DNA from 3 places in the Micromonospora sp. NPDC049275 genome. Region 1 is predicted to be linked to each of the others. Evidence: riboswitches for the same ligand, from Rfam matches in the RefSeq annotation. Region 1 holds a riboswitch; each other region holds the start of a gene.

Region 1 (9,820 bases):
TGCCCGCGAGGCGTCCGCCACCGGCATCGCGCCCCCGGGGCACCTTCCCGCGGTGGTCGACGCCGTACTGCCCAGCCTGCGGCGCGCAACAGCCGAGGGCGTGACCGATATCGACGGCATCGTCGACATCCACATCGCCCAAACCGTCGAAACGCTGCTCGGGCAGTCGCCCGTGCTGGCGGCCGAGGTGGCGCAGGGACGGTTGGCGGTGGTGGGGATGTCGTACCGGCTCGCCGCCGGTGTGGTGCGCCCGGTGACCCCCGTACCGTCGGGTGCCGCGACTGTCGACGCACCCGGCGCCGCGGACGCCCCGGCAGCTACCGCCGCCTGACAGGGCGAGGGCCGCCCCGCGGGGTGCGGGACGGCCCTCGGACTCCTGAGCGGTGGGTCAGAGCAGCGACATGTGCACGTGGTCGGTGTGGTTCGACGGCCCGCTGTACGACTTCCAGCCGGTCGCCGGGAACCAGATCTGCCGGTTCCAGATCACGTAGTAGATGCCGAGGCGGTCGGCGTTGCGGATGAGGAACGCGGCGACGTTGTTGCCGTACATGCGGGTGTCGTTGTTGTGCCACGGGCTGAAGCCGCTCTTCTGCAACGACCAGTCACAGGCGCGGCCCTTCGGGTGCTCGTACGGGCCACCGTTGCGGTGGCAGCCGACGAACCGGTTGAACCCGGCCCGTTTGACCTCCTTGTACGCGTGCAGGGTGCGCGGCGTGACACAGCCGGAGGTGGTGGGGTCCTCCTCGCTGCACGACTGCGGCTTCCAGTCACCGTCGGCGGTGCGACCCGGACCGATCCGGGCGACCGGCGAGGTGGCGTCCACCAGGCCGCCTGTGAAACCCTGCCCGCCGACGAGCGCGAGCGACTTCTCCGCGTCGCGCTTGTCCTTCGCCATGAGGGCGGTCTGCTTCTGCTGCTCGCGGACCTCCGCGTCGAGGGCCAGCTTGGCCTTCTCGGCGCGGGCCTTGACCGCGTTGACCTCGGCGAGCTTCTTCTCGTTGACCATGTTCATCTCGTCGAGCGCCGCGGCCCGTTGGACGAACGAGTCCGGGGCGTCGCTCTCGAGCAGCATCGCGATCGCGCCGACGCGCCCGGTCCGGTACGACTGGGCGGCGATCTGCGCGACCTGCGGCGCCAGCGCGGCCAGGTCGGCCTTGGCCCGCTCGACCTCCAGCGAACGCTCGAGCTGCCGCTTCTTGGACTGGTCCAGCTTGGACTTGGCCGCCACGTAGTCCCGGTTGGTCTGCTCGATCACGTCGTCGAGCAGCTTGGGCTCGTCGTCCTGCTCGTGCCCGGACGGTGTGGGGGTCGTCGGGGCGGCGTGGGCCGGGAGGGGCCCGGCGAACACGGTCAGCGCGGCGAGCACGGCCACCACGGGTGTCAACCAGCGGCGTAGGGGTGCCGTCACAATGTTCCCTTCCGTCGACCGCCGACCGGGTTAGCTGACGGGTTCGGGGCGGAAGTGGCCCCTACCGCTGGCGCGGATTCACCCCACGTGCCTGGGTCCCCGGCTCGCCGGTTGGCGATTGGGCGGTGGCACCGCAGGCGCCGCTGCGCGCCTTCATCGGTGACCGGCAGCGAGGTTACCCGAGACTCCACCGCCTGAGCTACGTCCCGATACCCACTAAAAGTGTCATTTCGCCATGGCGTTGAGTGACCAGTGACGCGGTTCTCAGGGCGGATGCCCGATCCGGTCACGCTGAGGAGTGTCACCATGCCGTATCCGTGCTCCTGTTCGGCTCTGGCCACCGGGCGGTGGCGGCGGATGGGGGTGGACGCCGCTCCGGATCGGGCCCGTCGGGCCGAGCCGCTGGCGGGGAGCTGGGGCCGGCCGGTGCCTCCGTCCGGTCCGCACGGGGGCGCGGCGTCAGGGCGTCGGCGTCCGCGCCCCGCACCGGCGTCGACCCGGCCGCGGTCACCACCGCGGCCAGCCCGGTGGTGAGGGGTACGGCGGCGCGACATGCCCGGGCCGGGCGGGTCGAGCGGAACTGCTGTGGTCGGAACCCAATGCGAGACTCCCAACGATCCGGTGCGGGGTACGTGCCGACGGGCCGGGCGGTTCACCTCCGCCGGACGAACACGGTGACGAGCGCATCGGATGGCTGGCTGACGAACGGGCGGTCACGCACAGTGACCGACGGGCCCGGCTGGTACGTGCCGGCGCCGCTGCCTGGCGGTGCCGGCGCCCGGCTGTGTGGCGGGGACCGGTGGGCCATCGTGGGAAATGGTAGTCACGGCGGGAGCCCGGCCGGTCCGCCGGCTCAGCCGCGCTTCATGAGTCGGCCTACGGCCGCCATCATCTCGGTGGCCATCTCGTCGGCCCGGCCCTCGGCCGCTCCCTCGTGCATGCAGTGCCGGGCGTGCCCGTCGAGCAGGCCCAGGGCCACCTTGTCGAGCGCGGCCTGGATCGCGGAGATCTGGGTGAGCACGTCGATGCAGTAGCGGTCGTCGTCGACCATCTTCTCGATGCCTCGGACCTGGCCCTCCACGCGGCGGAGCCGCGCGAGCAGCTGGTCCTTGCTGGCGGTGTACCCGCGGATCGGGGTGGGAGCGCTCATGACGACGAGAATAGCGTACCCCTGGGGGGTATGGTAACGTCGCTTCCTGCTGGATACCCCCACCGGGTACCGGTACGTGAACGGACACCGGTCTGACTCGGCCTTACCCCTGGGGGGTATAGGCTGGCAGACGATGAAGGGAGAGATTCGATGGTCGACACGACGTACCAGGTGCGGGGCATGACCTGCGGGCACTGCGTCAGCGCCGTCAGCGCCGAGGTGGGCGCCATTGCCGGCGTGCGCGACGTGCAGGTGGATCTCGCCACCGGCCGGGTCACCGTCACCAGTGAGCAGCCCGTGGCCACCGAGTCCGTCCGGGCCGCTGTCGACGAGGCCGGTTACGACCTCGTCGAGGCGTGAGCGGGAGGCCCGAGGTGAACACGGTGACCAGGCTGGGCGGGTTCGCCCTCGGTCTCGCGGCGGTCTTCGGCGCGGCGTACGGGATCGGCCGGGTGGTCGACCCGGCCGCCCCGGCCGCCCAGAGCGGGCACGACGGCGGCGCCGTCCACACCTCGGGCCCCACCACGCACGACGAGGTGACCGATCGGGTTCCCGGTGGCTTGCTCGTCTCCGACCGCGGTTACACACTCGTTCCGGTGGCCGCCCCGGCAGGCGAGTTCGCCTTCCGCGTCGGTGGGCCGGACGGCCGTCCGGTGACCAGGTACGACGTGGCGCACGACAGGCGGATGCACCTGATCGTCGCCCGCCGGGACCTGTCCGGTTTCCGCCACGTGCACCCCGACCTGGCTCCCGACGGCACCTGGCGGGTCGACACCCCGCTGGCCGGTCCCGGGCAGTGGCGGGCGTTCGCCGACTTCACCCCGACCGGGGGCGAGCCCCTGATCCTCGGGGTGGACGTGACGGTCCCCGGTGAGTTGACCGAACGGCCGCTGCCCGCCCCGGCGAGCAGCACCACCGTCGACGGGTACACGGTCACCCTGGCCGGCACGCCGCAGCCCGGCCGCACGTCGCCTCTCACCCTTACCGTCAGCCGGGACGGGCGGCCGGTCACCGACCTGGAGCCCTACCTGGGGGCGTACGGGCACCTGGTGGCGTTGCGCCGGGGCGATCTGGCGTACCTGCACGTCCACCCGGACGGAACGCCCGGCGACGGGCGTACCCGACCCGGTCCGCAGGTCACCTTCCTCGCCGAGGTGCCGTCGGCCGGAAGCTACCGGCTCTACCTCGACTTCCGGCACGGCGGGCGGGTGCACACCGCCGAGTTCACAGTCGTTGCCGACGCCGCCGCGACCGGCGGCCCCACCCCGGGTGGACCGTCCTCGACCGGCGGCGCCGAGCACGGCACCCCCGGCCACGGGCACAACTGACGGGACCAGACGATGACCACCACCAGCAGACCCCTGCCCGAGGCGCCGAACCGGATCGAGCTGGCCATCGGGGGAATGACGTGCGCCGCCTGCGCCGCCCGGATCGAGAAGAAGCTGAACCGGATGGACGGGGTGAGCGCCACAGTCAACTACGCCACCGAGAAGGCCACGGTCCGGTACGCCGACGGTGTCACCCCGGACGACCTGATCGACACGGTGCAGAAGACGGGCTACACGGCGGCCCTGCCGGCCCCGCCGACGACCGAGCAGCCGGCCGACCCGCTGCGGGGTCCGCGTACCCGGCTGTGGGTGTCGGTGGCGCTCAGCGTGCCGGTGGTCGTGCTGGCCATGGTGCCGCCCTGGCAGTTCGACTACTGGCAGTGGCTGTCGCTGACCCTCGCGGCTCCGGTGGTGGTCTGGGGCGGGCTGCCGTTCCACCGGGCCGCCTGGACCAACCTGCGGCACGGCGCCGCGACCATGGACACGCTGGTCTCGCTGGGCACCCTGGCCGCGTTCGGCTGGTCGCTCTGGGCGCTCTTCCTGGGCGACGCGGGGATGCCCGGGATGACGCACCCGTTCCGCTTCGACATCACGCGCACCGACGGCGCCGGCACCATCTACCTGGAAGCGGCCGCCGGGGTGACGGTGTTCATCCTGGCCGGCCGCTACTTCGAGGCCCGGTCCAAGCGGACCGCCGGGGCGGCCCTGCGCGCCCTTCTCGAACTGGGCGCCCGGGACGTGGCGGTGCTGCGCGACGGGGTGGAGACGCGGATCCCGGTGGACCGGCTCGCCGTCGGTGACCGGTTCGTGGTCCGCCCCGGCGAGAAGATCGCCACCGACGGGGTCGTCGACGAGGGCACATCAGCCGTCGACGCCAGCATGCTGACCGGTGAGTCGGTGCCGGTCGAGGTCGGGCCGGGCGACGGCGTGGTCGGTGCCACGATCAACGCGGGGGGCCGATTGGTCGTCACCGCCACCCGGGTCGGCGGCGACACGCAACTCGCCCGGATGGCCGACCTCGTCGAGCAGGCGCAGAGCGGCAAGGCCGCCGTGCAGCGGCTGGCCGACCGGATCTCCGGTGTCTTCGTGCCTATCGTCATCACCCTGGCGGTGGGCACCCTCGGCTGGTGGCTCGGCACCGGCGCCGGTCCGACCGCCGCGTTCACCGCCGCCGTGGCCGTGCTGATCATCGCCTGCCCGTGTGCCCTCGGGCTGGCCACGCCTACCGCGCTGTTGGTCGGCACGGGCCGCGGCGCCCAGCTCGGCGTGCTGATCAAGGGGCCGGAGGCGCTGGAGTCGACCCGCCGCGTCGACACCGTCGTACTGGACAAGACCGGCACCGTGACGACTGGCCGGATGACGTTGGTGGACGTCGTGCCGGCGAGCGGTGAGGTCCGCGCCGAGTTGCTTCGGCTCGCCGGGGCCGTGGAGGCCGCCTCCGAGCACCCGATCGCCCGGGCCGTCGCCACGGGTGCCGCCGAGGTCGGAGCGCTGCCCCCGGTGACGGGCTTCGCCAACCTCGAAGGGTCGGGCGTCACCGGCACCGTCGACGGGCGGGCCGTACTGGTCGGCCGGCCCCGGCTGCTGCGCGAGCGCGGTGTCGACGTACCGCCGGAGGTTGACCGGGCCGTGCGGGACGCCGAGGCCGCTGGGCGTACGGCGATCGTCGCCGGCTGGGACGGACTGGCGCGGGGTGTGCTCGCGGTCGCCGACGTGGTCCGGCCCACCAGCCGGACAGCCGTGGCTCGGCTGCGTGCGCTGGGGCTCACCCCGGTCCTGCTGACCGGGGACAATCCCACCGTGGCCCGGGCGGTCGCCGCCGAGGTGGGCATCGACGAGGTGATCGCCGAGGTGCTGCCCGCCGGGAAGGTCGACGTGATCAAGCGGCTCCAGGCCGAGGGGCGGTCGGTGGCGATGGTGGGGGACGGGGTGAACGACGCGCCGGCGCTTGCCCAGGCCGACCTGGGGTTGGCCATGGGCACCGGCACCGACGTGGCGATCGAGGCGTCCGACCTCACCCTCGTCCGGGGCGACCTGGATGCGGCGGTGGACGCCATCCGGCTGTCCCGGCGCACGCTCGGGATCATCCGGGGCAACCTGTTCTGGGCCTTCGGTTACAACGTGGCAGCCCTGCCGCTGGCCGCCGCCGGGCTGCTCAACCCGATGATCGCCGGCGCCACGATGGCGCTGTCCTCGGTCTTCGTGGTGGCCAACAGCCTGCGGCTGCGCCGGTTCCGCTCGGCAGCCGATCGCGGATTGTGACGACGGCGATGGTTGGGCCGGTGGCGGTGGGGGTACCTCTGCTGTCGTAGCGACGCTTGCAATGGAGGTTGGCAATGGGATTCGACGACAAGATCAACAACGCCACCGAGGACGCGACCGGCAAGCTGAAGGAAGGCGCCGGTCGGGCCACCGACAACGAGCAGCTCGAGGCCGAGGGTCGCGCTGACCAGTCCACGGCCAAGCTCAAGCAGGCCGGCGAGAAGATCAAGGACGCCTTCAAGAGCTGACGTACGACGTAGCAGAACGCCGGGCCGGTGAGTTTCACCGGCCCGGCGTTGCTGTCTGTCCGGGGCCGCCAACCCTGAGATCCCCCTGATTCCGCTTCCGAGCGCACCGCCACGTGCCGTTACCTGCTAACTTCTGTTGGCATGTGCAAGGGCTGGTTATGAGTGCCGCCTCACCGCCGACCGGCGACGACCTGGTCCGGATGCTGGCCACCCTGGCCAACCCGCACCGGCTGCGGGTCGTCGCCGCGCTGGCCCGTGAGCGTGCCTATGTCAGCGGGCTGGCCCGGCAACTGGGCATCAGCCGGGCGCTGTTGCAGGTCCACCTACGGAAGCTGGCGGCGGCCGGGCTGGTCACCGCTCGCCTGGAGTTGTCGGAGGACGGGAAGGCCATGAACTACTACGAGGTGGAGCCGTTCGTGCTCACACTCACCCCCGAGGTCATCGCGGCGGCGGTCCAGACGCTCACCGTGCCCGACTCGGCCGAGCAGTCCGGAGCGGACCGATGAGCGACCACGACTGGACCGAGGTGGTCGGCGCGATCGGCATCTTCGGTTTTCTGATCAGCGTGGTCACGGTAAGCGTCGTGCAGTTCGCCAAGACCCGGCGGGCCCGGTACGAGGCGGCCCGCGCGGACGACTACCGCCGGCTCGCCGAGAGGGCCGTCCAGTCCCAGGCGGAGAACGCCCGCCTGCTCGCGGCAATGGACGGCCGGCTGGGCGGGATGGAGACCCGGATGACGACCCTCGAACACGTCCTGCGCGAGGTCGACTGACCGCGCCGCAGACGGAGGCCCCGGGCCGTCGAGCGGCCACTCGACGGCCCGGGAGGGAAGCAGCATCACCTCGCCCAGTGGGCGAGTCTCACCGGTAACGCTCCTTCGAGGAGAGGACAGCACCTCATGCTGCGCGTACGCAAATCCGCAGTCGGCTGGGCGGTCGCCCTGGCCCTCACGGCCGCCGGCCTGACCCCGGCGAGCCCGGCCGCCGCCCGACCACAGCCCGCCCCGACGATCGACTGGCGGCCCTGCGCCGCCGACGCCAGCGCCGAGTGCGGCACCCTGTCGCTGCCGGTGGACTGGAACCGACCTCGGGGCGAACGCTTCGACCTGGCGCTGGCCCGCCGCGTCGCCGATCCGGCCACCCGGGAGGGTGCGCTGGTGTTCGGTCCCGGCGGGCCAGGCGACAGCGGGGTCGACCGGGTGGTGAACGGCAGCTCCCGGTTCAGCGCCAACCTGCGGGCCCGGTTCGACATCGTCAGCTTCGACCCGCGCGGCACCGGCGGCAGCAACCCGGTGGTCTGCTCCCGGGACCTGCTCGCCCGGCAACCGCAGTTGATCGCCGACCAGGCCCAGTTCGACGCGACGCTGGCCGGCAATGTGCTGTTGCGGGCCGACTGCCGGGCGCGTACCGGCCCGCTCTACGACCATGTGGACACCACAAGCGCCGCCCGTGACCTCGACGCGATCCGGGCCGCGCTCGGCGAGCGGCAGTTGACCTTCCACGGCAGCTCGTACGGCACCCTGCTCGGTGAGCGGTACGCCGAGCTGTTCCCGCAGAAGGTCCGGGCCATGGTGCTGGAGGCCGCCATGGACCACAGCCTCGGCACCCGGGCGTTCCTCGACACCCAGGCCGTCACCTCGGAGGACGCGTTCGACGAGTTCGTCGCCTGGTGTGACAGATCCACGGCGTGCGTCCTGCACGGTCAGGATTTCCGGGCGCTCTGGGAGCGGCTGCGTGCACGGGCCGAGCGCGGCGATCTGGCCGACCCGAAACGGCCCGGTGTCGTGCTGACCCCGTTCGAGCTGACCCGGCTCACCCACAAGGAGTTCTACGACACCTGGCGGTGGCCGGGACTCGCCGAGTGGCTGGGCAGCATGGACGCCCCCAGCGCCGTGCGGGCCGTCGTCCCGGCGACGGGCGACGCCGTGGCGCCGTACCCCTTCGCGGTCTTCTGCCAGGACTGGAGCCTGCCCGTCCGCGACTACCGCGAGTACGCCGGACACCTGCGCCGGATGGCCCGGCTCGCGCCGGACCTGCGATACCCGACGGCGGTGTTCGCTCTCGCGACCTGCCTGGGCACGCCGACGCCGGTTGCCAACCCGCAGCACCGCCTGCGCGTGCGCACCGACGTGCCGCTGCTGATCGCCGCCACCGTGCACGACCCGGCGAGCGGGTACAACTGGGCGACAAACGTGGCGCGGCAGTTGGGCCGGCACGGCGTGCTGCTGACCTACGAAGGTTGGGGGCACGGCAGCTACACCACGAGCCCGTGCGTGGGGCGGGCCGTCGACGCCTACCTGATCGACCGGGTGGTGCCGCCCCGAGGCACCCGCTGCCCGGCCGTCGACACCGACGTGTGACCGAGCCGCCGGTCGTCGGGTGGTCAGATCTGCCCGGCGTCCGGCGGCGGACCTACCGGGGCGCGGCCAACCGGGCGGCCCGCGCCTGGAGATAGCGCTGCTCCGGCAGGCTCGTGGTGCCGCGTGCCGCCGCCAGGTACGCCTCCCGCGCGGCACCGGGCTCCCCGGCCAGCTCCAGCAGGTGCGCCCGGACCGCCGCGAGCCGGTGGTGCCCGGCCGTGCGGCCGTCGGAGTCCAGGGCGGTGAGCAGGGCGAGCCCGGCCCGTGGCCCGTCCACCATGGCCACCGCGACCGCCTGGTTGAGCGTGACCATCGGATTCGGGGCGATCCGCGCCAGCAGCCGGTAGAGCGCCACGATCTGCGGCCAGTCCGTCGCCGCCGCCGTCGGCGCCTCGGCGTGCACCGCCGCGATCGCCGCCTGGAGCTGGTACGGGCCGGGCGGCGACCAGGTCAGCGCCTCGGTGACCAGGGCGACTCCCTCCGCGATGGCCTCGGCGTCCCACCGGGTGCGGTCCTGCTCGGTCAGCGGCACCAGCTCGCCGTCCTCGCCGACCCGGGCCGCCCGGTGCGCGTCGGTCAGCAGCATCAGCGCCAGCAGCCCGGTCACCTCACCGTCGTCGGGCAGCAGCCCGTGCAGGACGCGGGCCAGCCGGATCGCCTCGCCGGTCAGCTCGGCCCGTCGCAGGTCCGGCCCGCTGGACGCGGTGTACCCCTCGTTGAAGATCAGGTAGAGCACCCGGAGCACGGTGCGCAGCCGCTCGCCGCGCTCACCCGGCCCGGGCATCGAGAACCGGGCTCCGGCGGCCTCGATCCGCTGCTTGGCCCGCCGGATCCGCTGGCTCATCGTCGCCTCGGGCAGCAGGTGCGCCCGGGCGATCTGGGCGGTGCTGAGCCCGCCGACCGCCCGCAGGGTGAGCGCCACCTGCGCCGAGGGCGCGAGCGCCGGGTGGCAGCAGAGGAAGAGCAGCGTGAGGGTGTCGTCGGCGTCCGCCACCGCAGGCGGGGCGTCGGCCGCCGGGGCGACCTGGGTGTACGCCGGCTCGCGCAGCGCCACCGCCACCTCGC
Region 2 (9,820 bases), on a different contig from region 1:
ACCCCGCCGATCCGTGGCCCGCCGTGGCCAGGTCGCGGCGGGGCTTCCCATCGCTTTGCTCTCTCCGCGAGGAGCCGACCATGGAGACTGCCGCCTTCTACCAGTTCATGACCGATGTGCCGCAGGCCGCTGCCATCTGGTCGACCCTGTTCCTGCTGGCGCTGGGCGTACTCGCCGTGCTGGTCGCCCGTCCCGAGCGGGACCGCCGCGCGGACGACCCGGTCCCGGCCGCGCCGACCGCCCGCGAGGTGGCCGCGGCCGAAGCCGACGACCTGCACCGGTATGCCGAGGAGGTGACAGTCGCCGCGACCGGCGCCGCCAAGACGGCACGGCGGCGACGCGATGCCTGGGTGACCGCTCAGGAACGGGTGGAGCGGGCCTGGGTGGCGTACGACGAGGCGGACGCCGCCGCCCGCCGCTTCGCGGGTTCTGGTGCGCTGCCCACCCCGCACACCCCCCGGACGCCCGCCGAGTACGCCTCCCGGGAGCGCTACCTGCACCGTGCGGCGATGGCGGCGTACTGGCGGGGCGATCTGACCATGGCGCAGCTCGGTGACGTGCTCGCCCACCGGCGCGGCTGGGATTCCCGGCGGCACCCGGTCGAGCAGGAGGTGCTGCTCAGCCGGGCGATCCGGGACGCGCGACTGGCCGACTACCGGGCCGCCGCCACCGAGGAGCGGGCCGCCTGGCGGGACGCGGAACTGGCCGCCGAGTCGGCGCGCACCCTTGCCGAGGAGGCGTACGCGGCAACGGCGCGGCTGCGGCCCAGCCCGGCAACCGCCCGACGCGCGGCGAGTGGGGCGTCCCGTCCCGCCCTCGTGGCACGGTGGCGCCCGGCTCGCGCGGGTTGAGCCCGATCCGTTACGTGAGCCCGGTCACGCCATTCGAAAATCGGGCGTCCGACGCGTTCGGCTCGATCTTTCCCGTGATTGTGGCCGCATTATCGGCAGCCTGTCCGGTTGTCGCCCGTCGGCGTCGCCGTAACCGGTTGTCCCATCGAGTCACATCATCGGCAGTACGCGCAGAAATTGTCGCACCGAATCGGGTTTACGCAGGTGAACCTGGCTTGGCAGGCCGCGAACAGGCCAGTAGTGTCGTCCCGTCCGGTGCGGTAACCGATCGCAACAGGCGACGCCGCGCCGACCCGCTCAATCGTGCTTAACGAACCGGGGACCCATCAGTAAGTCTGGGGTGAATCCGCGAGCCACGGCCTGCGGTAGGGCGATCTTCCCGCCCGAATCCGTCAGCTAACCCGGTAGGCGGTGTCGGAAGGAGTTCCAAACCCGTGCAGCACCTTTCCACCCCTCGGTTGTTCCCACGCCTCCACGGCGCAGCGGTGCCCCCGCTCATCCGTCCAGTGACGGTGAGCTGACCCCCGGGTCATCGCCTTTCCCGCCCGGCCCCGCCGGGTGTTCCCCTGAGCGGTTCACCATCCGCGGACCACTGTCCGCGCGCTGGCGCCTGCCCGGATGCCGGTCCGGCCCGTGGTGTGCCGCTCTCCCCCGATCCGTGGAGGACCCCGTGAAGCACACCATGCAGCGTCAGCTCCGTCGCCTGGCGACCGAGCGCCCGTACCAGATCGTCGCCACCTCCGCCGCGGCCCTCGTGATCGCCACGGCCACCGGCGCCCTGCTCACCGGCGCCGACGACGCGCCGGCCAGCCACCGCACCGCTACCACTGTCGCCGAGATGCGCAGTGACACAGCCGTTTCCCTCGGCGACGCGCGCGACGCGTCCCCCAGTGCCGCGCCGACGACCGCCGCCCCGGCCACCAGCGCCGCGTCGCCCGCCGCCAAGGCCAGCGCCAACCCGGATCTGACCCGTAAGCGGCAGTCACCGAAGCCGCCCGCGACCAAGGTGCTCGACTACGACTACGAGGCGCAGAACACGTACTACAACTGCGGCCCCGCAGCCACCCGCAACGCGCTCAGCGCCACCGGCATCGACCGCACCCAGGAGGAACTCGGTGCCGAGCTGGGCACCACCGAGATGGGCACCAACTCGGCCGAGGACACCACCCGAGCACTCAACGCCGAGGTGAAGGGCTCCCCGTACCAGACCCGGATGTTTGCCGGCGCGCCCAGCCCGGCCCAGATGGACCGGCTCCAGGCCGACGTGGTCAAGGCCATCACCGACGGCCGGGGCGTGGTGGCCAACGTCGTCGGCGACGCCACCGACACCGACGGCGGCTGGCACTCCTACGGCGGCGGGCACTACATCGCCGTCGTGGGCTACAAGGACAACGGCCGGACCGTGCGGATCGCCGACTCGGCGAACCCGGCCGACCCGTCCTACTGGATCACCACGATCGACCTCGCCAACTGGATTGCCACCCGGGGCTACTCCGCCTGACCCAGGCACGTAGACCGCCGCGGGCGTCGTCCCCCACAAGGGGCCGGCGCCCGCGGCCTCATTCCGGTACGCGCCGCCATCGACGAGTCTCGTACCCGGCCGCGAACCGTGGCAGACTGCGGCCGTGGTGGATGAATCGGGTGGCCGCACCGGTCGCCTGCCGGTCCTGCTGCTGCTGCACGGTATGGGGGCGACCGGAGACGTCTGGCTGCCGTGGGCGCCGTTGCTGGAGCAGCACTGGCCGGGGCGGTGGCTCGCACCGGATCTCGCCGGCCACGGCTGGTCGGCCCCGCTGCCGTCCTACTCCTTTGCTGGTTTCGCCGGCCGAATCGCCCACGGCCTCGCCGCCGACGACCGGCTCGTCGTGCTCGGGCACTCGCTGGGCGGGGTGGTCGGCCTGGCGCTGGCCGCCCGCGCCGCCGGGACACCTGTGGACGCGGTGGTCGGGCTCGGCATCAAGGCGCTCTGGTCACCCGCTGAGCTGGCCCGCGCCGCTGAGCTCGCCGCACGCCCGGTGAGCTGGTTCGCCAGCCGCACCGAGGCGGCCCGCCGCTATCTGCGCGTCTCCGGGTTGGTCGGCCTGGTCCCGCCGGATCATCCGGTGGTGGACGCCGGGTTGCGTCAGGTCGACGGCCGGTGGCGCCTCGCCATGGACCCGACAGCCTTCGGCGTCGGCGAGCCCGACCTGGCCCCGTTGCTGGCGGCGACCGACGTGCCGGTGGTGCTGGCCCGCGGGGAACACGACCCGATGGTCACCGACGAGCAGCTCAAGGCGTACGGCGTACCGGTCGCCACGCTGCCCGGTCTCGGCCACAACGCACACGTCGAGGACCCGGCGGCCGTGCTGGCGCTGCTCGACCCGTACCGGCGTGGGTGAGCTGGATGAAGCGGACGCGGTGGCCGGGGGCTCAGGTGGTGGGGGAGACCCGCTCCAGGTCCGGCTCGACCGGCCGCCCGGGGGGCGGCGGGCTCCAGTCCGGCTCCAGCTCGCGCCTGGCAGCGTCCAGGAACGCGTCGGCGTACGACTCGGCCGGGAAGTCACCGAGGTAGCGCCGCCGGGTCGCCCAGCGCCCCGGCGCCATCGGATCGGTGCCGAGCAGCCGGCCCAGCACATCGTCCAGGTTCGTCATGTCCCGGTGCAGCACGTAGCCCGCGCCGGCCAGCGGGAACCGCTCGGTGAACCGGTCACCCTCGCCGCCCATGTCGGTCACCGCGAAGGGCTTGCCGGAGTAGAGGTAGTCCGAGATCACCCCGGAGACGTCGGAGATCAGCGCGTCGGAGCGGTTCACGCTATCCACCAGGCTCAGGCCGCGGGCGGCGGCGCCCCAGACGTGCGGCCGGCCGGTCCGCGCCCGGTCCGCCGCGAGCAGCTCGGTCAGCCGACCCAGCTGCCGCGCCGATGCCGGGTTCTGCGTGGTGTACGGGTGGGCGCGCAGGATGACCGTCACGCCCCGGTCGAGCAGCTTGCGCAGCATCGGTTCGGCCACCGGCAGCGAGCAGTAGTCCGCGTCCGCGTGATGTCCCGTCCAGGTCGGGGTGTAGAGCACCGTGCGGGGTGAGTCGGCAGCCAGGGGCTCCGGGCGTACGGTGATCGACTCGACCTGCGGGCGGCCCACTATCACGAACTTCTCCGCCGGGATCTGCACCCCGGCCCGGGCGTACCGCTCGATTGCCGCCGGGCCGGCCACGAAGATCCGGTCGAAGATTCCCGACACCGGGTTGGCGCTCGGCGCCTTGTCGCTGTCGCCGTGGTGCAGCTGGACGTGGGTGAGCTGGGTGAAGCGGATGCAGTGGCTGTTCTTCGCACCGTGGTTGACGTAGAACGCCGCCCGCAGGCTCGGCACCAGCACCTCGTCCATCGCCCTCAGGGTGGGGCAGTAGACCACTGGCGCATCGGTGGCTGCGGCGATCGGGGCCAGGAACTCGGGTTCCCTCAGCACGACCATGAACGGCCGGCCGATCCGCTTCAGGTACGGCAGCCACATGGTGACCTGGTACTCCGAGCCGGGAGGCGCGGAGAAGTAGAGCAGGAACTCCGGCTGGTGCCGGCGCAGCGCCCGGCCCACCGCCCCGCCGCCGGCCGGTGGCCGGAACCGGCGCCGGGCGAGACTCAGCGCGATCGTGCCGGCGCCGGCGCCGACCAGCAGGCCCGCCGCGAGGGCGACCAGGGCCGGCATGGTCGCCGCGGCGGCCAGCGCCACCACGGCGAGAAGCACGAGCAGCGCGTCGCCGAGGTGCGTGGCGACCGGCGCCGTCCAGGACCGCACCGGCAGGTTGGCCGCCCGGATCTCCAGGTTGCCGGCGTCCCGCAGCGGGCCCACCAGCAGCACCAGCCCGAGCAGCACCAGCGCGGCGGCGGCCAGCGCGGGGTCGAACCCGCCGTCCAGCCGTCGGGCGTAGCCGACCAGGACGGCGGCGGCGATCAGTGTCGTCTCGGCGGCGGTGTCCGCGTCCTGGCGGATCCGTCGCTCAGCGGCGGTGGCGACGAGGGCGGCCACGGCCAGCGCCAGCCCCCAACCGGTCGCCCCGGTCAGCGCCACGACCAGGAAGGCCAGCACGGCCAGCCCGATGCTCAGGCACCGTGCGATCAGTTTCCGGACCAGGTCACCACGCATGTCGCTCCGTTCACCATCGTCCCGGTCAGCAGTGTTCGGCCGTCAGCCGACGGTCGCCGAGGCGGCATTGATCTCGTCGGCCAGCCGCGGTGTCTGGGCCGGCACGGTCCGCGCCGCTTCGCCCGGCGCCCGGCGTACGTCGATGACCTGCCCGGTGAGTTCCGAGATCAGCACGTCCAGCGACGACTGGGCGACGGCCTCCGCGGCGAGCAGGGTGTGCTCCGGCTCCTCGCCGAAGGCCCGCGTCCGCATCGGGGTGGCGGTCCGCTCCGGGTTGATGCAGTTGACGCGTACGCCGACGTCGGCCCATTCGTCGGCGAGCGCCTGGGTGAGGTTGACCAGGGCGGCCTTGGTGGCCGAGTAGAGCGCGTAGCGGGCCCGCCCCCGGGTGTAGGAGCTGGACGTGTAGAGCAGCAGCTGGCCCTTGGTCTGCTGGAGATACGGAAGGGCCTGGCGGGCGATGGTCACCGGGCCGACGAAGTTGACCTGGAGCAGCCGGTCCATCGTCTCCTCGTCCATCTCGGCGAGGGCGCCCCTCTCCAGGATGCCGGCGGTCACCACCACGTGGTCGATCCGGCCGGTGGCCTCGAAGGCGGTCTTCAGCGCGGTCTCGACGTCCCCGGCCCGCTCCACGTGGGTGCCGGTGGTGGAACGGCTGAACGGGAAGACCTGGGCGCCGTAGCGAAGGGCCAGCTCGGTCAGCTCGTGGCCGATGCCGTAGCTGCCGCCGAACACGACGATGGTGCGGCCGGTCAGCTCCTCGCGGTAGCTGCGGTGGTCGGTCAGCCGGGGCGCCTGCGCCGCGGCGAGCTGGAAGAGTTTGTCCGCCAGGTGCACGTCGACCGGGTGGGTGACCTTGATGTTCTCGTCCGAACCGTCGATCACCTTGATCGGCGTGCCGGGCAGGTAGCGCAGCACCACGCCGCAGTCGTCGGTGGCGGCGAAGTTCGGGTCGCCCTCGGCGATCCGGTACGCCTCGCGGATGGTGCTGGAGCGGAACGCCTGCGGGGTCTGACCGCGGCGCAGCGAGGAGCGGACCGGAATGTCAGTGATGCAGTCGTTCTCGTCGACCTGGATGATCGTGTCCGCCGACGGGATGGCCACGTCGACCGCGGAGTACGTCCAGAGGGCGTTCACGCACTCCCGCACGATCCGGGCGCTGACCAGCGGGCGTACCGCGTCGTGGAAGAGGATGTTGACGTCGCCGTCACCGATCGCGGCCAGGGCGAGCCGGGTGGTCGCGTTGCGGGTGTCACCGCCCTCGATCACCTTCTTCACCTTGCGGAACCCGGCCTGCGCCACGATCCGCTGGGCGTCGGCGAGGTGGCTGGCGGCCATCATCACGATGATCTCGTCGATCTCGGGGGCGGCCTCGAAGACGGCGAGGGTGTGCTCGATGATCGGCTTGCCGGCGATCTTCAAAAGCTGCTTGGGGATGCCGAGCCCGAGTCGTTCGCCGGTGCCGCCGGCCAGCACCACCGCCACCGTCCGGCCGGGTAGCCAGGACGCCGGCGGAGCTGCCGCCGCGGCGTCCGGGACGGGGGCCTGCTGGTGGGTCATTGCCGATCCTCACTGATCCGCTGGTGCTGCGAGCTGCCGACGCCGGTCCCGGGCTCCCACCACCGTCGCGGCGGGAGCCCGGGATGCGTCACCTGCTGGACATGTAGTCCTCGTAGGCCTTGGTCACCTCGTCGGTGGTGCCGTCCATCCGGATCTGCCCCGACTCCAGCCAGATCGACCGCTCGCAGGTGTCCCGGATCGAGCTGATCGAGTGGCTGACGAGGAACACCGTACCGGCGTCCGCGCGCAGCTCCCGGATCCGCTGCTCGCTGCGACGCCGGAACCGGGTGTCGCCGGTCGCCAGCGCCTCGTCGATCAGCAGCACGTCGTGCTTCTTGGCCGCCGAGATCGAGAAGCGCAGCCGGGCCTGCATGCCCGAGGAGTACGTCCGCATCGGTAGGGAGGCGAAGTCGTCGCGCTCGTTGATCCCGGAGAAGGAGAGGATCTGCGGGGTCATCTTGCGGACCTGCTCGGGGCTCATCCCCATCGCCAGACAGCCGAGGGCGACGTTGCGCTCGCCGGAAAGGTCGCCGAGCAGGGCAGCGTTCACCCCCAGCAGGGACGGCTGGCCCTGGGTGAAGATCCGGCCTCGGTTGACCGGCATCAGCCCGGCGATGGCGCGCAGCAGGGTCGACTTGCCGGAGCCGTTGCTGCCGATCAGCCCGACCGCCTCGCCCCGGTACGCGGTGAAGCTGACGCCCTTGACCGCGTGCACCTCACGCAGCGTCGGCCGTTGCGGCTGCCGGGAGATGATGCGCCGCAGCGCGGCGACGGGGGAGCCGGCGTTGCCCGACCCGGCACCGTAGACCCGGTAGATGAGGTGGGCGTCGTCCACGATCACCGTGGGGATCCGCTCGCCGACAGCCGTGGTGGCCGCGTCCGCCGGTACGTTGAGCTGCTCAGCCACGACCGTACTCCTGTTCTCCGCGCCAGAAGTAAACATATCCGCTAATACTGACCACGGCCGCCCAGGCGACCGCCAGCAACCAGAGCCGCGGCGCCGACGAGGTCAGCGGCGCGTTCTCCAGCAGCGCGTGCCGGACCAGCTCGATGTAGATCAGCAGTGGGTTGAACTGCACGAGGGTGGCCAGCGCCGCCGGCAGGTTCTGCTCGAACACCTTCACGCTGTAGAGCACCCCGGAGCCGTACATCCAGGTCCGCATGACGAACGGCATGATCTGCTTCATGTCGCTCAGCTTCGAGCCGAGCCGGGCGAGGAACAGTGCCACGCCGATGTTGAAGATCGCCTGGAGCAGCATCGCCGGCACCACCAGCAGCCACTCCAGCGTGATCGGCTCGCCGGTGACCAGCACGATCCCCACCAGGACGATCATCGCGGTGACCAGGTTCTGGAACTGGGTGATGGTGACCGCGATCGGCAGGCTGGCCCGCGGGAAGTGCAGCGCCCGGATGAGCCCGAGGTTGCCGGTGATCGCCTGGGTGCCGCCGAGCGCCACGGACTGGGTGAAGTTGAAGACGAACAACCCCACGCAGAGGTAGGCGATGAAGTTCGGCACCGAGGCCTTGGTGCTGAGGATCACGCCGAAGATGAAGTAGTAGACCGCCGCGTTTGTCAGCGGGGTCAGCACCTGCCACAACTGGCCCAGTCGCGCCTGACTGAACGCCGACACGAGTTTGGCGTTGGCGTACGCCGTGATGAAGTGCCGATAGGACCACAGTTGCCGCGTGTAGAGGCCCAGTCCGGGTCTCGCTCCGGCGACGCTCAGGCCGTGCCGGGCGGCGAGTTGCGCCCCGGTGAGTCCCGAATCGGCGTCGGCCACCGCCGTGTTGGACATGTGAAGGCGCTCCGATCTTGTTGTGGGTGCTCGACGGCAGAGCGCGGCCCGCACGCGGCGCGTCGCTTCGTCGTTGCGTGGAAGGTAGTGGACCACACGTCGGGACGCAACCGTACCGTCGCTGCGGTACATTGTCCCACGTGACGACCGAGAAGAGGCGCGCCCCGGCGGGCGCGGCGGTGCTCCGTGGTGAGATCACCACGGCCATCCGCCGTGCGCTGATGCAGGAGCTCGCGGCGGTCGGTTACGGACGGCTCTCCATCGAGGCGGTCGCCCGGCGGGCCGGTGTCAGCAAGACGGCGATCTATCGGCGGTGGAGTTCCAAGCCGCAGTTGGTCCTCGAGATCGTCTCCGCCGCGGCGGGGCAGCGCCTGCCCTTGCCGGACACCGGCGATCTCCGAGGTGACCTGGAGATCCTCTTCATGATCATGGCCAGGGCGCTGCGGCACCCGCTGGCCGCACAAATCATTCCTGACCTGCTGGCCGAGGCCGCCCGTAATCCACAGATGGCGCAGACGCTCGAACAGGTGCTGCGGACGAACCAGCGCGACATCGCCGGCCAACTGGTCGGCCGTGCCATCGAGCGCGGACAGTTGGGTCCGGACACCGATCTCGACCTGGCGGTCGACCTGATCGTCGGGCCTCTGTACTGGCGACTCGCCGTCTCCCGCGCGCCGTTGTCCGCGGACGATCTGCCACGACTGGCAACCATGGTCGCCACTGCTCTGGAGGTAGCATGCCAACCGACTGTCCGGTCAGAGCCGGGCTTCCAACCAACCCCCATGACCCCGGGCGTCGATCCGATTCATCCATGACCCCGTCGGTACCGCCCGCTTCGGTGTCAACCGGACCGGCTAGCATCGCGTCCCGAACGAACCCCCTGTCCCGAGGAGGAAGCCCATGTCTGGGCTGAACGCGGAATTCATCCCCCCCGCCCGTCCGGTAATCGGCGAGGCCGAGATCGAGGCGGCTGTGCGCGTGCTGCGCAGTGGCCTGGTCGTGCAGGGTCCGGAGGTCAAGGCGTTCGAGGAGGAGTTCGGAGAGCTCGTCGCCGGGCGGCACTGCGTCGCGGTGAACTCCGGGACGTCGGCTCTTCAGCTGACCCTGATGGCGCTCGGCTTCGGCCCCGGCGACGAGATCATCGTGCCCTCGTTCTCCTTCGCGGCCAGCGCGAACGCCGTTCGGCTGGTCGGCGCCGTGCCGGTCTTCGTGGACATCGAGCCGGGCAGCTTCTGCATCGACCCGGAGGCGGTCGCCGCGGCGATCACGCCGCGCACCGTGGCAATCATGCCGGTGCACCTCTACGGGCACCCGGCCGCGATGGACCGGATCATGGCCATCGCCGAGCAGCACTCCCTCGCCGTCGTCGAGGACGCCGCCCAGGCCCACGACGCCGCGGTGAACGGACGGCCGGTCGGCGCCATCGGCACCGCCGGATGCTTCAGCTTCTACCCGACCAAGAACATGCACTCGCTCGAGGGCGGCATGGTCACCACC
Region 3 (9,820 bases), 490 kb from region 1:
ACCAGCTGGCCGGGGCCGCCATCCGGATTCAGATAGTGCTTCCCGTCCTTGGGCGAGAGCCAACTGTTGCCCAGCAGCCCTCCGACCCGCTCAGTCGCCACCCGCCAGGGCGAGCTGGCGGAGTTCTTCTCCGACCACGCGACAGCGCTACCGTCGGCCCACCAGGTCGGGCTGCCGCGTCGAACCCCGTCATCCGGCGGCGAGTTGACCGTGTAGCGGATCGCGCCGTCGTTGAACCGGATGCGTTTGATGCCCGCCTGCTGGTCGAGGTAGACCGCCTGGCTGCCATCCGGGGACCAGGCGGCGTCCGTGATGGTGTCCGGCGAGCTGAGGGAGGTCCGCGACGGATCCCCGTGGAACGTGATGGCGGTGCCGCCGTTACTGCTGGTCAGCACGCCGCCCGAGCCAGGGAGGCTGGCTGTCGCAGGTGTACCGCCGGACAGCAGAACGGTCGTGGTGATTGCGAGGGCCGACGCCGCAGCGACCGGACCCCGAATCAAGGATCGAGGCACGTGGAGACTCCTTGCTGGGAAGCGTGCTCACTCCGTGCGTCGCTGCTTCCGACGAGGGCGGCACACGCGAGACTCTATAGTCGACGATCGACTTCCTGGTCTCCATGATCGACAGTGCGCCGGTTACCACCGGCAGGCCGGGTTGTCACCAGCATCGGCTCCACGATGTGGACCGCTCCCGACTCGGCTTCGCACGCACGGACCCTCCTCCGGCCGGCCCGACGGCACGCCCCAGGGCGGGCTGCCGAGACTGGTCCTGAGGCCGTATCGTGCACCTGCCGCCGCGCCGCAGATGTGATCGTCCGCCTGGGCCCGGCTGTCCCATCTACCTCCTCCGAGGGGATCCCCTTGCCTCGACCCCAGCTCCGACGGCCGCTCGCCGCGACGATGGCGCCGGTTCTCGCCACCGTTGCCGTGGCGTTCGCCGTCACTCCGACTCCGGCCACCGCCTCCACCGGCCTCATCGGCAACCCCTTCGCGCCTACGGCCAGCAACGGCAGCAGTTCCATCACCTTCGCCGACGGTCGGATCCTGACCAACTCCGCCGGAGAGAAGATCAACTACGCCTCCTGGTCTCCCGACGGCAGCCGCGCCGCCTTCGTCAACCAGAAAGGCGCGATCCTCACCCTGCGCTACGACGATCCGGACGATGTCCACACGGCGGTCTGGCCCGAGACCGACACCCAACGCCGTGACCCGCAGTGGATCGGGCGTACCGATGAGCTGGTCTGGGCGGCCAAGCCGCTGGGCCGCCCCTGGCGGCTGGAGCACACCCGAAACCTGAACGGCATCGAGACCGACGCCATCAGCCCCGACGACGGCCGGAACTACACGAACCCGGACAGCGACAACGCCGGTACCGTCGTCGCCCAACGTCAGCAGAGTGACGGCAGCGGCAAGCCGGCAGGCGTCCCGGAAATCGGGGTGATCACCTCCCAGCGCTTCGAGGAGATCGCGGCCAACGCCAGCAACCCGACCATCTCGCCCGACGGACGCAAGGTGGCGTTCGTCCGCGACGGCCACCTCTGGAACATCGACCTTCACAGCGGGCTCGAGAACCGCGTCACGCCGGACGGCGCCAGCTACGACAATCCCCACTTCGCGCCGGGCGGCGACTTCGTGATGGCCAACCAGCGCGTGGAGGGGTCCGCCAGCTCGTCCGTGGTGAGGGTCTACGCCATCGGGGGAATGCAGGACAAGGTCTACCCCCTCGACGGGCTCAGCGGCGTGCCGGCGTACCAGCCGCAACTCCTGGACCGCACGGTGCGGGTCGCCGGCCAGGACCGGTTCGGCACCGCGGTGGCCGCATCCCAATCGCACTGGGGGAAGTACGACGACCCGGCCGACGTCCGACCGCGGGCCGGCGCCGTCGTGCTGTCGCGTTCGGACACGTACGCCGACGCGCTCGGCGGCTCCGCGCTCGCCGCGGCCAAGAAGGGGCCGCTGCTGCTGACCCCGCCCACCGCGCTCCAGCCGCAGACCGCCGACGAGATCCGCCGGGTGCTCCCGGACGGCGGCACCGTCTACCTGCTCGGCAGCGAGGGTGCGCTGTCCAACACCGTGCGCACCGCCGTCGAGCGTCTCGGCTTCAGGGTCGTCCGGCTGGCCGGCGCCGACCGCTTCGCCACCTCGATCGCGATCGCCAACGCCATCGACCCGACCCCGGAGGAGGTCCTCGTCGCGACCGGCATGAACTTCCCCGACGCGCTGGCCGCCGGGGCCGCGGCCGGATCGCGCAACCGGCCTGGCACCGACACTTCCGCTGTGGTGGTGCTGACCAACGACGAGAAGCTGTCATCGGACACCAAGGCCTACCTCGATGCCCGGGCCGCCGGGGGCAGCCAGCTCATCGCGGTCGGCAAGCAGGCAGCCGCTGCGGTCGACCCGTACCTGACAATCAACTTCGCCGGCCGGGACCGGTTCGAGACCGCCCTCTCCGTCAACGTGCAGTTCTTCGGCAGGGGCGGCACCGTCGGCTTGGCCACCGGGATGGACTGGCCGGACGCGCTCGCCGGCGGCGCCCTGATGGCGACCCTGAACGGCCCTCTCATGCTGACCGTCGGCACCCAGGACACGCTGCACCCGAAGGCGAAGGAGTACGCCGACCTGCTCAGCGGCGCGGTTGACACCGCCGTCGTCTTCGGCTCGGCGGGCGTGGTCAGCGAGCCGCAGGCGGTCGAGCTCGGCAGGTGGATCGGCGGCCCGATGGGCAGCTCGATGGCCACCAACGGGACCTACTTGAAGTAGCGGCATCCCGCGAACGATCGGAAGGGCCCGGCGAATTCGCCGGGCCCTTTCCTCTCTCGGGCTCCGGCCGACGGCGCGAAGGGCAGCGCGCTGGCGTTCATGGGGACGACGTGGCCCACCGGCCAGTTCGACGGTTGTCAATGAGCACGGACCACATGTCACGGCGAGGCAAGATAACGCCCGAACCCGTCCTGGCCGAGGGGGCCGGTCGGGAGGTCACGGCGGTCTCCGGCGGCGAGCCGGTGCGACGCATGATGGAGACGCCCGCCGATCCGGTCAATTGACAGACGTCGATTATCGCGGTCGACTGGCGAGGCCCGCATCCCCCGGCTCACCCAGGAGGACCCTCTTGCGTACGCTCCTGACCCTCGCCGCGGCCGCCGTCTGCGCCGCCGGTGCACTGGCCGTCCCCGCAGCGGCGGCGCAGGCCGATCCGGCCGGCACCGCCCCGACCGGCGCGACCGTCCCGGCCGACGCCTGCGCCAGTACCGTCCAGATCCAGTCGCTCACCTTCAACCCGCCCCGGGTGGTTGCGGGCCAGGTCGTCAGGGCCACGGCCGTCGGGCAGAACTGCACCGCCCAACAGCAACAGGTCTCCACGGCGATCTACGGCCGGTTCGTCGGCTCCACCCCCGGCATCCCCACCGGTTGCCCGGCCCTCCCCTCGCTGCCCGGCTGGACGGTCACCGTCGATCCGGGCGCGACCTTCAGCTGGCAGGAGGGTTACCACGTGCCCTCCGGCTGTACGGCCACCGGTCTGCAGGTCACGGTCTGGGTAGAGGACGACGCCACCGGCGGCGAGCTCACCCAGACCGCCACGGTGCCGATCGACCCGCCGCCGGCGGCACCCTGCACCGTGAGCTACCGCACCGGGAGCGAGTGGCCGGGAGGCTTCACCGCCCAGATCACCATCAAGAACACCAGCACCGTGCCGGTCAACGGTTGGACGCTCGGCTTCACCTTCCCCGGTGACCAGCACATCGACCAGTCCTGGTCCGCCACCGCCCAGCAGAGCGGTGTCACCGTCACGGCCCGGAACGCCAGCTACAACCCCCTGGTGGCGCCGGGCGCCTCGGTGGTCTTCGGCGTCCTGGGCACCTGGCAGGCCAGCGACGCGGTGCCGACCGCGTTCACGCTCAACAACGTCAGCTGCGCCGCCGGGTAGCCCGCGCACCGGACCGCAGCACATGAGTGGCTATGTGGGCGGGGCACCCGAGGCGTTCGTGTTCACCGGCGAGAGCCGACGGAACCTTGGCGGCCCGAGGCGAGCTAATGGCCCACTAATGGCCCAGCCCTGTTTCGGCATGACCTAGAAACGCGGAAGCCCTGGCGGGACATGAGTCCTGACCAGGGCTTCCGTACGTGGAGCGGGTGACGGGAATCGAACCCGCACTGTCAGCTTGGGAAGCTGATGTTCTGCCATTGAACTACACCCGCAGGCGGCACCACTGTACCTGAGGCACCGGGCCGGTGCACCCAGGTACCCCCGCGCACCCGTCCCCCACCCGCCGAGGCCGGGAGATGACGGCAGGTCGCCTCCGCACCACCTGCAGACACGAAAAAGTCTCCGCGCGGCAACATGTGTCCGTTCTCAAATGCGTCGATGGGTTGTAACGTCTGCCACACGTTCCCAGCCACGGCGTGACACACCCCCTGCCGCGCCGCCAGAAAGAGGTGGGCCCATGGGACTCCGTCCCAACCTGCTGACCCGGCGTGCCGCCGGTGTCGCATCGACGACCCTCGCGCTGCTGCTGAGCACCGCTGCGGTGGGCGTCGTTCCGGCTGCTTCGGCCTTCTCCGCGGCGCCTGGTGGCGCCTGCGCGGAGCCGACCGACAGCCACACCAACGCCCGGGTGAGGCCGGGCGCGGCGAGCACCCACGAGCCCAACGAGCTGACCGCGAAGCAGGTCCGCGAACGCGAGGCCGACCTCGCGACGGCGCTGCGCGAGCGCGCCAACTTCCGCGCCGGCGCAGGCGCCACGACGCTTGCCACCGTTACCATCCCGGTGGTGGTGCACGTGATCCAGCGGGACAGCACCAGGGCCGGCGGCAACATCCCGGACTCGCTGATCACCTCGCAGATCAGCGTGCTCAACCAGGCCTACGCGGGCGGGACCGGTGGCGCGGCCACCGCCTTCTCCTTCCGACTTGACAAGATCAACCGGGTGACGAACCCGTCCTGGTACCCGATCGTCGACGGCTCGTCGGCGGAGCGCTCGATGAAGTCGTCGCTGCGGGTGGGCGGCAAGAGCACCCTCAACATCTACCTCGGTGAGCTGAGCGACGACCTGCTGGGCTGGGCGACCTTCCCGCAGCGCAAGCTCAGCAGCATGGACGGCGTGGTCGTGCTCAACGAGTCTCTCCCGGGGGGCGCCGCCACCAACTACAACCAGGGCGACACCGGCACCCACGAGATCGGGCACTGGCTGAACCTCTACCACACGTTCCAGGGTGGCTGCGGCGGCTCGGGTGACAGTGTGGGTGACACCCCGGCCGAGGCGTCACCGGCCTACGAGTGCCCGACCGGGCGGAACACCTGCTCGGCGGCCGGCCTGGACCCGATCACCAACTTCATGGACTACACCTACGACTCGTGCATGTACCAGTTCACCCCGGGGCAGGCGAGCCGCATGCTGACCGCGTGGAACGCGTACCGCGCGGCGTAGCTTCCCCCGCGTACACCCGGTGCCGGCTCCGTCACGACGGAGCCGGCACCGGCGTTTTTACCGGATCGGGCCCGCGGTCAGGCGGCCGTGCACTGGACGTCACGGCTGCGTCGGGTCGGGCGCGTCTGCGGTACGGAGAGAGGCGCGGCCGGTGCCGGCGGGGATTGCGGATCCAGCCAGACCCGCACTGCCGGGCGGCCCGGAGTGACACCCGGAACGCCTGTGATGTGCTGCTCGCGACGGGTCAACATCGCCACGTCGACTGTGAACTCGAACAACCGCCAGTCGACCTGCGGCTCGGCCCGGGCACTCTGCGCCAACCGGGCCACCCGGCCCGGGTCGGCGACCGGCCAGGCGTGGCCCGCCACGTACGCCTCGTCGTCGCTCTCCTCCGAAGGGAAGGAGTGCAGCGCGTAGCGGCCGTCCCGTTCGAGGTCACGGCGCTTCGGCGAGTCGATGATGAAGCAGAAGAGACCCTCGTCGGTGATGACCGGGGAGACCGGGTGGACCCGGGGCCCGCCGTCGGCGCGGACCGTGGCCAGATAGCCGAAGCCCGGCCCGTACTGCTGCAGGAGAACGCGGATCCCGTCGGCGAGGCGGGGCTCGTCGGCGGCGAATTCGGACCAGGAAGCCATGCCGGCATTCTATCGAACAAATGTACGAGGAGCGACCTCAACACGCTGGTCACCGCGGCCCTCGCTATGGTGGTCCGATGCTGCTCTCCGACCGTGACCTGGTCTCCGAGATCAAGACCGGCACGCTGGGCCTGGAGCCGTTCGAGCCCACCCTGGTCCAACCGTCCAGCATCGACGTCCGACTCGACCGGCTGTTCCGGGTCTTCAACAACCATCTCTACACCCACATCGACCCGGCCATGCAGCAGGACGACCTGACCTCGGTGGTCGAGGTGCCCGACGGCGAGCCGTTCGTGCTGCATCCGGGGGAGTTCGTGCTCGCCTCGACACTGGAGGTGATCTCGCTCGGCGACCAGCTCGCCGGCCGGCTGGAGGGGAAGAGCTCACTGGGCCGCCTCGGCCTGCTCACCCACTCCACCGCGGGGTTCATCGACCCGGGCTTCTCCGGCCACGTGACGCTGGAGCTGTCCAACGTGGCGAACCTGCCGATCACCCTCTGGCCGGGCATGAAGATCGGCCAGCTCTGCATCTTCCGGCTCTCCTCGCCGGCCGAGCACCCGTACGGCTCGGTGGTCTACGGCTCGCGGTACCAGGGTCAGCGGGGGCCGACGCCGAGCCGCTCCTGGCAGAACTGGCGTGCCTGGCCGACGCGCTAGGAGACGACGAGGGCCCGCCGCGTTGAGATCGCGACGGGCCCTGCTGCGTCCGGCGTCGGTCAGCCGGGACGGCCGTAGCTGTGGATCGGCCCGTCGTCGACCTTCTTCATCTTGACGGGCTGACCGGCCTGGGAGGCGTGCACCACCCAGCCGCCGCCGACGTACATGCCGACGTGGTGGATGTCGCTGTAGTAGAAGACCAGATCACCGGCGCGCAGATCGCCCCTGCTGACGTTCTTGGTCACCCGGCTCTGCGCTGCGGCGTTGTGCGGCAGCGACACGCCGGCCTTCGCCCACGCGGCGAGCATCAGCCCGGAACAGTCGTACGAGTTCGGACCCTCGGCACCCCACACGTACGGCTTGCCGATCTGGGCGCAGGCGAACTTGACAGCCGTGCCCGCGGCGCCGCCGGGGTAGCTGGCCGGGCAGGGCGCCGGACGCAGCGAACCGCCGCCGCCGTTGCCGTACACCTTGAGGCGCAGCTTCTGCAGCCTGTCGATCTCGTCGTTGATCTGCTTCTTCTTCGCCGCCAACTGCGCTTCGGTCCGGGTCAGCTGGACCACCATCTCGTCGAGCGGCGCCTTCTGCCGGGCCAGCTCGTCGCGGAGGTCGGCGACCTGCCGGACGTCCTCCTGCTGGTTGTGGGCGAACCGGTCGAGCATCTCGAGCTGCCCGACCACCTCGCTGGGCGACCGGCTGCCGAGCATCGTGTTGACAGTCGACAGGTTCTCGCCCATGTACGCCCGCACGGCCAGCGCGCTGACCTTGGTCATCGCGGCGTCGACCTGGCGTTCCAGGGGCGTGATGCGAGCGGCGAGCGTGTCGGCCTGCTTGCGCTTCACGGCCAGGTCCGCGCGGGTGGCGTTGTGCCGTTCGATGACCGGTTCGAGCTTGTTCCAGTCGGCGTCGATCTGGCGCTCGATCTCGGCGACGGACGGGTCCGCGTGCGCCGCCGTGGCGCTGCCGGTGAGGACGACGGCGACGCCGATCACTGCGGCAAGGGCTGTGGTGAAGCGGGACCAGCGTGGACGCGGCATGGTCGACGTCGGGTTGGCCGAAGCCGACCGTTCGGACGACGGCCGCGGGGCATGGAGGGCCACCGGGGTTCCGTACTCCTTCTTCCTGACCGCCTACCGGGTTAGCTGACGGGTTCGGGCGGGAAGTTGGCGCCCTACCGCATTGGCTGCGGATTCACCCCGGGGGAACCTGGGTCCCCGGCTCGCTCGCAAGCGACTCGGCGGTGTCGGTCCGTTACCGCCCGGATGGGCAGACCTGCTACCGGGCCGACAAATGACCAGAGTAGAGACGGCCGTTACCGATCCGCAACCCGTACGGCCGTGACACTCCGTACCGATTGGAGGGGATCACCGAGCGTACATGAAGGTTTCTTTCTGCACGCTTTGATAGATAGAAAGGTATTGACGCGGACTCCCGGCCGGCGCGAAGGTGACCAGACCGATACCAGCAAATCTAGGGGGTTCGATGGAAAGTCCAACCCTGTCCGCCGGCCGGCGCGCGCTGCTCGTCGTCGCGGTGGTCACCGCAACGACAGCCGTACCGCTGAGCGCCGGTCCCGCCTCCGCAGCGCCGGCCGCCGACCGTCAACAGCAGTACGTCGCCGCGTCGACCGAGTACGGGGTGCCGACCGCCGTATTGCTCGGCGTCTCCTACCTGGAGTCCCGCTGGGACAGCAACGCCGGCACCCCGAGCACCAGCGGCGGCTACGGGCCCATGCACCTGACCGACGCCCGCCACGTGGCCGCCCTACCCGCGCGCGGCCACCACGACGCCGGCACCGAGGATCCGCGCGGCGACGATTCACGTGCCGTCCGGGCACCCGCACCGGCTACCGATCCCGCGCCGCCCAGCGCCGCGTTGCAGACCGTCGACGCCGCCGCCGCGCTGACCGGCGCCGCCCCCGAGGCGCTGCGCACCGACGCCACGACCAACATCCGGGGAGGGGCGGCGCTGCTGGCCGCGTACCAACGGGAGGTGGGCGCCCCGGTCGGCGCCGGCACCGACCCGGCCACCTGGTACGGCGCGGTGGCCCGCTACGCCGGCGCGGACAGCGCCGACGCCGCGGCGGCCTTCGCCGACGAGGTCTTCACCACCATCGGCGCGGGCGAGACCCGCGTGACCGACGACGGCCAGCGGGTCACGCTGCCGGCCCGCGCGGTACGACCCGAGCGTTCCTGGCTGGACCGGCTGGGCCTGCGACGACTCGCCCGCCCGGACGGCCTGGAATGCCCCCGGACCGTGTCCTGTGAGTGGATCCCCGCCCCCTACGAGGCGTTCGGCGACGGCGACTACGGCAACCACGACCTCTCCGACCGGCCCGCCCGGCAGAAGATCGAGTACATAGTCATCCACGACACCGAGGCGAGTTGGGCGACCACCCTGCAACTCGTCCAGGACCCGACGTACGTGAGCTGGCACTACTCGCTGCGCTCGGTGGACGGGCACATCGCCCAGCACGTCAAGACCAAGGACGTCGCCTGGCACGCCGGCAACTGGTACGTCAACGCGAAGTCGATCGGGCTGGAGCACGAGGGCTTCGCCGCGCAGGGCACCTGGTACACCGAGGCGATGTACCGGACCTCGTCGAAGCTCGTCCGGCACCTGGCGCTGCGGTACGGCATCCCGCTGGACCGCCAGCACATCATCGGCCACGACAACGTGCCCGGCACCATCGCGTCGACAGTGCGCGGGATGCACTGGGACCCGGGCCCCTACTGGGACTGGACGCACTACTTCGACCTGCTGCACGCGCCGCGCCTGGACACCGGCACCCCGGCCACCGGGCTGGTCCGGATCGACCCCGACTACGCGACCAACCAACCGGCGTTCACCGGATGCGTGACAGCCGGAACGCCGTGTGCGCCGCGCGGCTCCTCGTCGGTGGTGCTGCACACCGCGCCGTCCGAGGACGCGCCGCTGGTGAACGACATCGCGCTGCGCCCGGACGGCACCCCGAACACGATGGACGTGTCGGACCACGGCGCCCGGGCCTCCGCCGGCCAGACGTACGCCCTGGCCGGGCGGCAGGGCGACTGGACGGCCATCTGGTACCTCGGGCAACGGGCCTGGTTCCACAACCCGGCGTC

What was found. Region 1 has a riboswitch for cyclic di-AMP ahead of ACGFIE_RS01785 (coiled-coil domain-containing protein). Riboswitches for the same ligand answer to the same signal wherever they lie in the genome.
Region 2: it holds a riboswitch for cyclic di-AMP, as region 1 does, so the genes downstream of both, ACGFIE_RS20845 (C39 family peptidase) here and ACGFIE_RS01785 (coiled-coil domain-containing protein) in region 1, are expected to answer to the same signal.
Region 3: it holds a riboswitch for cyclic di-AMP, as region 1 does, so the genes downstream of both, ACGFIE_RS04075 (NlpC/P60 family protein) here and ACGFIE_RS01785 (coiled-coil domain-containing protein) in region 1, are expected to answer to the same signal.

The regions. Positions count from the first base shown of each region.
Region 1 is NZ_JBICSN010000001.1:365,474-375,293, reverse strand. It holds gene ACGFIE_RS01790 (carbonic anhydrase) at 1-331, shown strand, start outside; gene ACGFIE_RS01785 (coiled-coil domain-containing protein) at 389-1,408, opposite strand; cyclic di-AMP (ydaO/yuaA leader) riboswitch at 1,413-1,543, opposite strand; gene ACGFIE_RS01780 (metal-sensitive transcriptional regulator) at 2,262-2,558, opposite strand; gene ACGFIE_RS01775 (heavy-metal-associated domain-containing protein) at 2,709-2,918, shown strand; gene ACGFIE_RS01770 (hypothetical protein) at 2,933-3,886, shown strand; gene ACGFIE_RS01765 (heavy metal translocating P-type ATPase) at 3,899-6,148, shown strand; gene ACGFIE_RS01760 (CsbD family protein) at 6,223-6,396, shown strand; gene ACGFIE_RS01755 (helix-turn-helix domain-containing protein) at 6,555-6,902, shown strand; gene ACGFIE_RS01750 (hypothetical protein) at 6,899-7,168, shown strand; gene ACGFIE_RS01745 (alpha/beta hydrolase) at 7,295-8,755, shown strand; gene ACGFIE_RS01740 (RNA polymerase sigma factor) at 8,808-9,820, opposite strand, start outside.
Region 2 is NZ_JBICSN010000006.1:295,311-305,130, reverse strand. It holds gene ACGFIE_RS20850 (hypothetical protein) at 81-851, shown strand; cyclic di-AMP (ydaO/yuaA leader) riboswitch at 1,136-1,277, shown strand; gene ACGFIE_RS20845 (C39 family peptidase) at 1,510-2,352, shown strand; gene ACGFIE_RS20840 (alpha/beta fold hydrolase) at 2,477-3,229, shown strand; gene ACGFIE_RS20835 (CDP-glycerol glycerophosphotransferase family protein) at 3,261-4,967, opposite strand; gene ACGFIE_RS20830 (D-ribitol-5-phosphate cytidylyltransferase) at 5,010-6,527, opposite strand; gene ACGFIE_RS20825 (ABC transporter ATP-binding protein) at 6,616-7,470, opposite strand; gene ACGFIE_RS20820 (ABC transporter permease) at 7,427-8,323, opposite strand; gene ACGFIE_RS20815 (TetR/AcrR family transcriptional regulator) at 8,503-9,138, shown strand; gene ACGFIE_RS20810 (DegT/DnrJ/EryC1/StrS family aminotransferase) at 9,224-9,820, shown strand, end outside.
Region 3 is NZ_JBICSN010000001.1:853,975-863,794, forward strand. It holds gene ACGFIE_RS04040 (cell wall-binding repeat-containing protein) at 1-395, opposite strand, end outside; gene ACGFIE_RS04045 (cell wall-binding repeat-containing protein) at 861-2,759, shown strand; gene ACGFIE_RS04050 (cellulose binding domain-containing protein) at 3,109-3,924, shown strand; tRNA gene ACGFIE_RS04055 (tRNA-Gly) at 4,123-4,196, opposite strand; gene ACGFIE_RS04060 (zinc metalloprotease) at 4,442-5,425, shown strand; gene ACGFIE_RS04065 (pyridoxamine 5'-phosphate oxidase family protein) at 5,503-6,060, opposite strand; gene dcd (dCTP deaminase) at 6,138-6,716, shown strand; gene ACGFIE_RS04075 (NlpC/P60 family protein) at 6,776-7,753, opposite strand; cyclic di-AMP (ydaO/yuaA leader) riboswitch at 7,830-7,966, opposite strand; gene ACGFIE_RS04080 (N-acetylmuramoyl-L-alanine amidase) at 8,199-9,820, shown strand, end outside.